Labrenzia sp. PHM005: one gene and its partner. The protein of the gene in region 1 binds, or shares a complex with, the protein of each later gene. Links are inferred from orthologs where the notes say so. Each region holds a gene or a part of one and is shown on either strand. Other genes may lie near its edges.

Region 1 (3,172 bases):
CAATACCTGTGCTTCCGGAAGTGCTTGCGCAAATTCGCGCGCTGCCACCGTCCAGCCGCCCCTTGATCATCTGCGACGTCGATGAAGTCATCCTCCATATGATCGCCCACCTGGAAGAGTATCTTCAGGAAAACGGGATGCGGTTCCTCAACCACACTTACCGGTTGACGGGAAACATCGCCCGTCATGACAGCGACGCCCCCTTACCTGGCGACCAAGTCAAAACCCATCTCATCAAGTTCTTCGACGAAGTCAGCCCTCATCAAACCATGGTTCCGGAAGCTGATACGATGCTGTCGGCTTTGTCGGAGCAATGGGACATCGTCCTTCTGACCAACCTACCCGGTACTCATAACAAGCCAGCCCGGGAAACTTTGCTCGGCGGCCTGGGCATCCCTTATCCGGTGCTGACCAATTCCGGCCCCAAAGGCGGAGCTGTTGCAGCGCTTTCTGGCGGCCGGTCTCATCCCGTGGTTTTCATTGACGACAGCCCAACCAATCACCGCTCGGTTCAAGCGTCCCTGCCCTCCGCCGTCCAAATTCAATTCATCGCTGATCAACGGTTTCTTAGATCTGTAGAGCCAGAGGCCCATATTGATCTTCTAACAGGTGACTGGCGCGAGACATGCCGCTTTATCGAGGCTATCTTATAGCTTTGCTGCAACGGCCGGATCTTCGCCTTTGTATGACCGCGTGAGCCAATGACAAAAGAGCTGAAAGCGCTGTGCCGGGATTGTGGGACCCGGCTGCCCGGTCAGGCCGCCCGGTGTCCGCGTTGTGGCAGCCCGCGCCTGTTGAACCATCCTGAACTCGATCAGCTATCGATCGCTCACATCGACTGTGACGCGTTTTACGCATCCGTCGAAAAGCGGGACAATCCGGATCTGCAGGACAAGCCCGTCATTGTCGGCGGTGGCCAGCGCGGTGTTGTCTCGACCTGCTGTTACATCGCCCGCATTTCCGGTGTGCGCTCTGCTATGCCTATGTTCAAGGCGATGGAGGCATGCCCGGACGCGGTCGTGATCAAGCCGAACATGGAAAAATACTCCAAGGTGGGCAAGGAAATCCGTCAACGCATGCAGGCTCTGACACCGCTCGTTGAACCGATCTCCATTGATGAGGCCTTTCTTGATCTGACCGGTACAGAACGCCTGCATCACGCAACTGTTGCCGAAACTTTGGCGAAATTTGTCCGTGATATTGAAAATGACATCGGCATTTCCGCAAGCGTTGGCTTGGCGCCGAACAAATTCCTCGCCAAGCTGGCGTCGGACTTGGAAAAGCCACGTGGATTTTCGGTCATCGGCGCGGCAGAAGCCAAAGACCGTCTGGCTCCGATGCCAGTCGGCAAAATCTGGGGCGTCGGCAAGGTGTTTCAAAAGAAACTGGAACGGGACGGCATCCGCACCATCGGGCAACTGCAAGTGATGGAAGCCAATACGCTCGCTCGGAAATATGGTTCTATCGGCCTGAGGCTGGCAAAGCTGTCGCACGGTGACGACAGCCGGGATGTCACCCCGTCGCGCGGAGCCAAGAGCGTCTCGACCGAAACCACCTTTCGAACAGACATATCCGACTTTGAGGTTTTGAAACCAATTCTGCGGGATCTGTCAGAAAAAGTGTCGTTCCGGCTCAAAAAAGCGGACCTCGCTGGCCGGGGCATCACGCTGAAATTGAAGACAGCGGAATTCAAGACAATCACCCGCGCGCGCCACCTCACCGACCCAACTCAGCTGGCCGACAAGATTTTCGACGCTGGAATTGCACTTCTGGATGCCGAAACCGACGGCAGGCGCTTCCGGCTGATCGGAATCGGCGTCAGCGACTTGTCTGACGCTTCCCAGGCCGATCCGGAGGACCTGCTCGATGCCACCGCTGGGCGGCGGAAAAAAGCAGAACTTGCCATCGACAAGTTGCGCGGCAAATTCGGAAAATCCGCTGTCGAACTTGGCCTTACCCACGCTGCAAAACAAGCGCGGAAAGCTGCTGAAGATAACTAGAGCGCCGGGCGTAAACGTGGAACCGTTTGATGGCTTTGGCCGGTCTATCCGGTAAGGCGCAGCACGCAGCGCGATGCGGGGCATCGGGCAAGATATGCAACGCAGCCGGTGGGCCGGCCAAAGTCACCCAAAGGGCCTCGTCTCATGAGTCCGCTGGCCTACGTTGGCCCGCCCTTATGGTGCCAGCACCACTGCGGGCGCCCCGCCTTGCCAGCAAACCAATGAGACGGGTCAAACGCTTCCACGTTTTCGCCCGGTGCTCTAAACTTCAGTTACCGCAATTCGATTGACTGGTGTGATCGTGCAGCTCCAGCGCCGTCATAGTGCCGGCGAGTTTGAAATCGCCATAATCGAGAACCAGCTTGTCGCTGATCCCGTTTTCAAACAGGCGGAAGGACAATTGATAGACCGGTGTCTGCTCGCCATTGCCCTCGTCTTGGGAGGGGTCGAAGTAGGCAACCGTGACCGGCCAGGATGCGATAGCATCTAATGTCTCCTCGCGTTTGCCGTCGATTTCCGGCACTTCTCCGACCGCCTTCGCGCCAATGACTGCCGTTGTTGCAAATACCTTATCGCCGGTCTCGGCACCGTCATAAATGTCACTGGCCGTAAAATGGCCGCCGGTCCGGGCAGCATTGAGAATGCTCATAAGATGTTCGGTCGGAAACTGAACGTCCTTTCCGATTTCAAGCGTCTTTTCCGTTGGTTCTTTTAGATCAATAGCTTTCAACCCCGATTCAAGACGTGCTGCCCCCCGGCTGGATTCAACCAGTTTTTGGTCCACATAAGTCTTGGACAGGAATTGATAGTTTTCTGCACCGGCATCTTCAAACGAGGTGGTCTGCAAGTCGGTCACTTGTAAGCCACCGTTGACATCTTGGAATTGGGTTACAAACCGGAAGTTGACGCTGTAACCGTCGCAGGCATCGCCGGAAAACTCATAGACCATCCGGCCGCTGAGGCCGGCAATGCCGGATTGCTGCAGTGAATCAGCAAGCTTCATATCATAGACGGCGCGATGCTGGGCCAATGGTACACCGGCAATCTGCGCCGCGGCTTGGTTCACCGTGCCAAAAGAAAAGACAGTGGAGATGGGAGCGCCAATAACCAGAAGACCGCCAAGAAAAGCCCTGTTTCGAAAAAGACGCTGCATCATCAAACCTCATGACCGC
Region 2 (3,310 bases), 4.0 Mb from region 1 along the record:
TATGTACAAGTTCGTTGCCGCGTTGAAATCTCAATCCGCCTTAGCGTTTAAGGAAAACCTGCGCACCATCGACCTCCTCCTGATCGATGACATGCAGTTTCTTCATGGCAAGCAGGTTCAGCAGGAATTCTGCCACACCCTGAACGCCCTGATTGATGGCGCACGCCAGGTGATTGTTGCAGCCGACCGCGCACCGTCTGATCTCGATACATTAGATGACCGCGTCCGTTCGCGGCTGTCTGGCGGTCTTGTAGTCGGCATCCAGGAGCCCGATTTCGTCTTGCGCCGGAATATCCTGGTCTCCCGGGTTGAAGCCGCGCACAAGTCTTACCCGGCTTTCGATGTTCCAGATTCCGTTCTGGATTACATTGCCCGCCACGTCGCATCTTCAGGCCGTGACCTGGAAGGCGCGCTGAACCGCCTGATTGCGCACAATCAGCTGACCAATCAGCCGATTACGCAGGAAATGGCGGAAATGACCCTGCGCGATCTGGTCCGCTCCAGTGAGCCGCGCCGGGTGAAAATCGAAGACATCCAACGGGTTGTCTCCAAGCACTATAATGTGACCAAGGCAGACCTTCTGTCCGCCCGCCGTACCCGCACGATCGTTCGCCCGCGGCAGATCGCAATGTATTTGGCAAAGGTCATGACACCACGGTCGCTGCCGGAAATCGGCCGCCGCTTTGGAAACCGTGACCACACAACAGTGTTGCATGCAGTCCGCAAAATCGAAGAAATGGCCCGTGCAGACTACGCGCTGGCGCAAGAAATCGAGCTTCTGAAGCGCATGCTGGACGCCTAAGACAAATAGACTGCCTTTTCAGCGAGAATTGGGGGCGTTCCAAGCGGACGCCCCCTTGCTTTTAGAGCCCGTTGAGGGCAGTGTCTTTCCCCCGCTCCCTTGCCGGAGCCTGAGAAAATCCTTGTTTGCCGGGTGTTCTATCCGGCGTTTCACGAGTACGGATGTAACGTATGAAAGCGACCCTCGAGCGGACCGACCTCCTCAAGTCCTTGACCCATGTTCACCGGGTGGTCGAACGCCGGAATACAATTCCGATCCTCTCCAACGTGTTGCTGCGCGCTGATGGCGGCGCCTTGAACCTGAAGGCAACCGATCTGGATCTAGAGATCGTTGAAACCGTTCCGGCCATGATCGAAATGCCGGGTGCCACCACCGTTCCAGCCCACATGTTTTATGACATCGTGCGCAAACTGCCGGAAGGCTCACAGGTTGTTCTGGAAACCACCGGCGACGACACCACTTTGGAAATCCGTGCCGGGCGCTCAAAGTTCACGCTTCAGATGTTGCCGGAAACGGACTTTCCCGATCTGACAGCCGGTGAGTTCAGCCACGGCTTTACCTTGAGTGCTGCCGACATTCGCAAGCTGATCGATACGACCCAGTTTGCGATCTCGACCGAAGAAACCCGCTATTATCTGAATGGTATTTACCTGCACACGGTCGACGCGAGCAATGGTCAACAATTCCGCGCAGTCGCTACAGACGGTCACCGGCTCGCCCAAGCCGAAGTTACCGCCCCATCCGGTTCATCCGGCATGCCGGGTATCATCGTGCCGCGTAAAACGGTTGGCGAAATCCAGAAACTTCTGGAAGATCCGGAAGCCGATGTTCAAGTCGAGCTGTCTGATACCAAGATCCGTATTACCACCGACACCATTGTTCTGACGTCCAAACTGATCGATGGAACGTTCCCGGACTATGGCCGGGTAATTCCGCAAGGCAACGACAAGGAAATGCGCGTTGACCGGGACGAGTTTAAAGAAGCCGTCGACCGCGTCTCAACGATCTCCTCTGAGCGCGGCCGTGCCGTCAAGATTTCGCTCGGCGATGGCCGTATGGTGCTGACCGTCAACAACCCGGATTCCGGCAGCGCGACAGAAGAGCTGGCGGTTGAATACGATTCTGACCCGCTCGAGATTGGCTTCAACTCCCGCTATCTGCTCGACATCGCCAACCAGCTCAGCAGCGACACCGCCCTGTTCCGGCTGGCCGATTCCGGCTCCCCAACCCTCATTCAGGACAACACGGTCGATGATTGCCTGTTCGTTCTGATGCCGATGCGGGTTTAAGCTGCGGCGTTAACATCAACGGAAGCTGGGTATGACTGAGTACCGGTCGGCACGCCTGACCCGCCTGACATTGACCGGCTTCCGCAACTATGCCGCCCTGTCGATCGATCTGTCGGCAAAGATGGTGGCCTTTGTCGGCGCGAATGGTGCCGGTAAAACAAATATTCTCGAAGCAATTTCGTTTTTGACCGCCGGCCGCGGATTGCGGCGGGCGGCCCTCGCCGACATTGCCCGTAAAGGCGGCAACGGCAGCTGGAGCGTTGCAGCCAAAATCCTACTCGACGGCATCGAAAGCAGCCTCGGCACCGGCGCCACCACGGGTGTGCCTGGCCGAAAAGTTCGGATCGACGGCGAGGATATGCGCTCATCCGAAAGTCTTTTGGATTACATGCGGGTTTTATGGCTGGTTCCAGCAATGGACGGCCTGTTCACCGGTCCGGGTTCTGACCGCCGCCGATTTCTTGACCGCCTGACACTGGCTATCGACCCAGCGCACGGACGGCGGGTCAGTGATTTTGAAAGCGCCTTGCGCCAGCGAAACAAGCTGCTGGATCAAGGTGCCTCGGACGCTTATTTGAGTGCACTGGAATTGCAAGTCGCAAGTTTGGGGACGGCCGTTTCCCTCGCGCGCCAGGAAACCGTTGGCTTGTTGCGGCAAATGATTTCTGACCAGCCGTTGGAAGGCTCAACTTTTCCACAAGCCAGCCTCTCGCTTGAAGGTGCTTTTGAAGCGGAAATGCTCGAAATGAGCGCGTCTGATCAAGAGGACCACTACTGCCGGCTTTTGGAGCAGGGCCGGCCTCGCGACAGGGCCGCTGGACGAACCCTCTCTGGCCCGCATTTGAGCGACCTGAAAGTCCGCCACGCCGCCAAGGACATGCCCGCCTCACAATCTTCCACCGGAGAACAAAAGGCACTTCTGATCGGCCTTGTTTTGGCGCATGCCGAACTCACAGCAAAGGTCTCTGGATTGACCCCGGTGCTGTTGCTCGACGAGGTCGCAGCACATCTCGATCCGGCCCGGCGCGCGGCCCTTTTTGCAAAGCTAGAGTCGCTTGGAGGCCAGGTCTTTATGACCGGGACAGACAGAGCTTTATTCGATGCACTTCCCGCTCAGTCTGAGGTCTTTGAAGTTGGCAATGACAAGGCGCACCTGAGCGGCGTGTGACAGCCCCATAAATCCGCCTGAATCATATGGTTTTCCACTATATTCCCACTG

Evidence for each region.
Region 2: the proteins of FJ695_RS20235 (region 1) and dnaN are in contact, whole or in part, in a solved structure (PDB 1OK7), measured with the Escherichia coli proteins. The link is inferred for Labrenzia sp. PHM005 from one-to-one orthologs.

What each region holds. Positions count from the first base shown.
Region 1 is NZ_CP041191.1:4,477,073-4,480,244, forward strand. The notes cover bases 1-2,850. They hold FJ695_RS20235 (DNA polymerase IV), read left to right. Parts: upstream 1-701; coding sequence 702-2,000; downstream 2,001-2,850. Other genes in these bases: FJ695_RS20230 (hypothetical protein), read left to right, coding at 1-653; FJ695_RS20240 (cell envelope integrity EipB family protein), read right to left, coding at 2,269-2,850. In the rest of the region: more of FJ695_RS20240, read right to left, coding at 2,851-3,156. UniProt on the Escherichia coli protein: Poorly processive, error-prone DNA polymerase involved in translesion repair and untargeted mutagenesis. Copies undamaged DNA at stalled replication forks, which arise in vivo from mismatched or misaligned primer ends.
Region 2 is NZ_CP041191.1:473,215-476,524, forward strand. What follows is about bases 44-3,031. They hold dnaN (DNA polymerase III subunit beta), read left to right. Parts: upstream 44-972; coding sequence 973-2,091; downstream 2,092-3,031. Other genes in these bases: dnaA (chromosomal replication initiator protein DnaA), read left to right, coding at 44-802; recF (DNA replication/repair protein RecF), read left to right, coding at 2,123-3,031. Also shown: more of dnaA, read left to right, coding at 1-43; more of recF, read left to right, coding at 3,032-3,259. UniProt on the Escherichia coli protein: Confers DNA tethering and processivity to DNA polymerases and other proteins. Acts as a clamp, forming a ring around DNA (a reaction catalyzed by the clamp-loading complex) which diffuses in an ATP-independent manner freely and bidirectionally along dsDNA.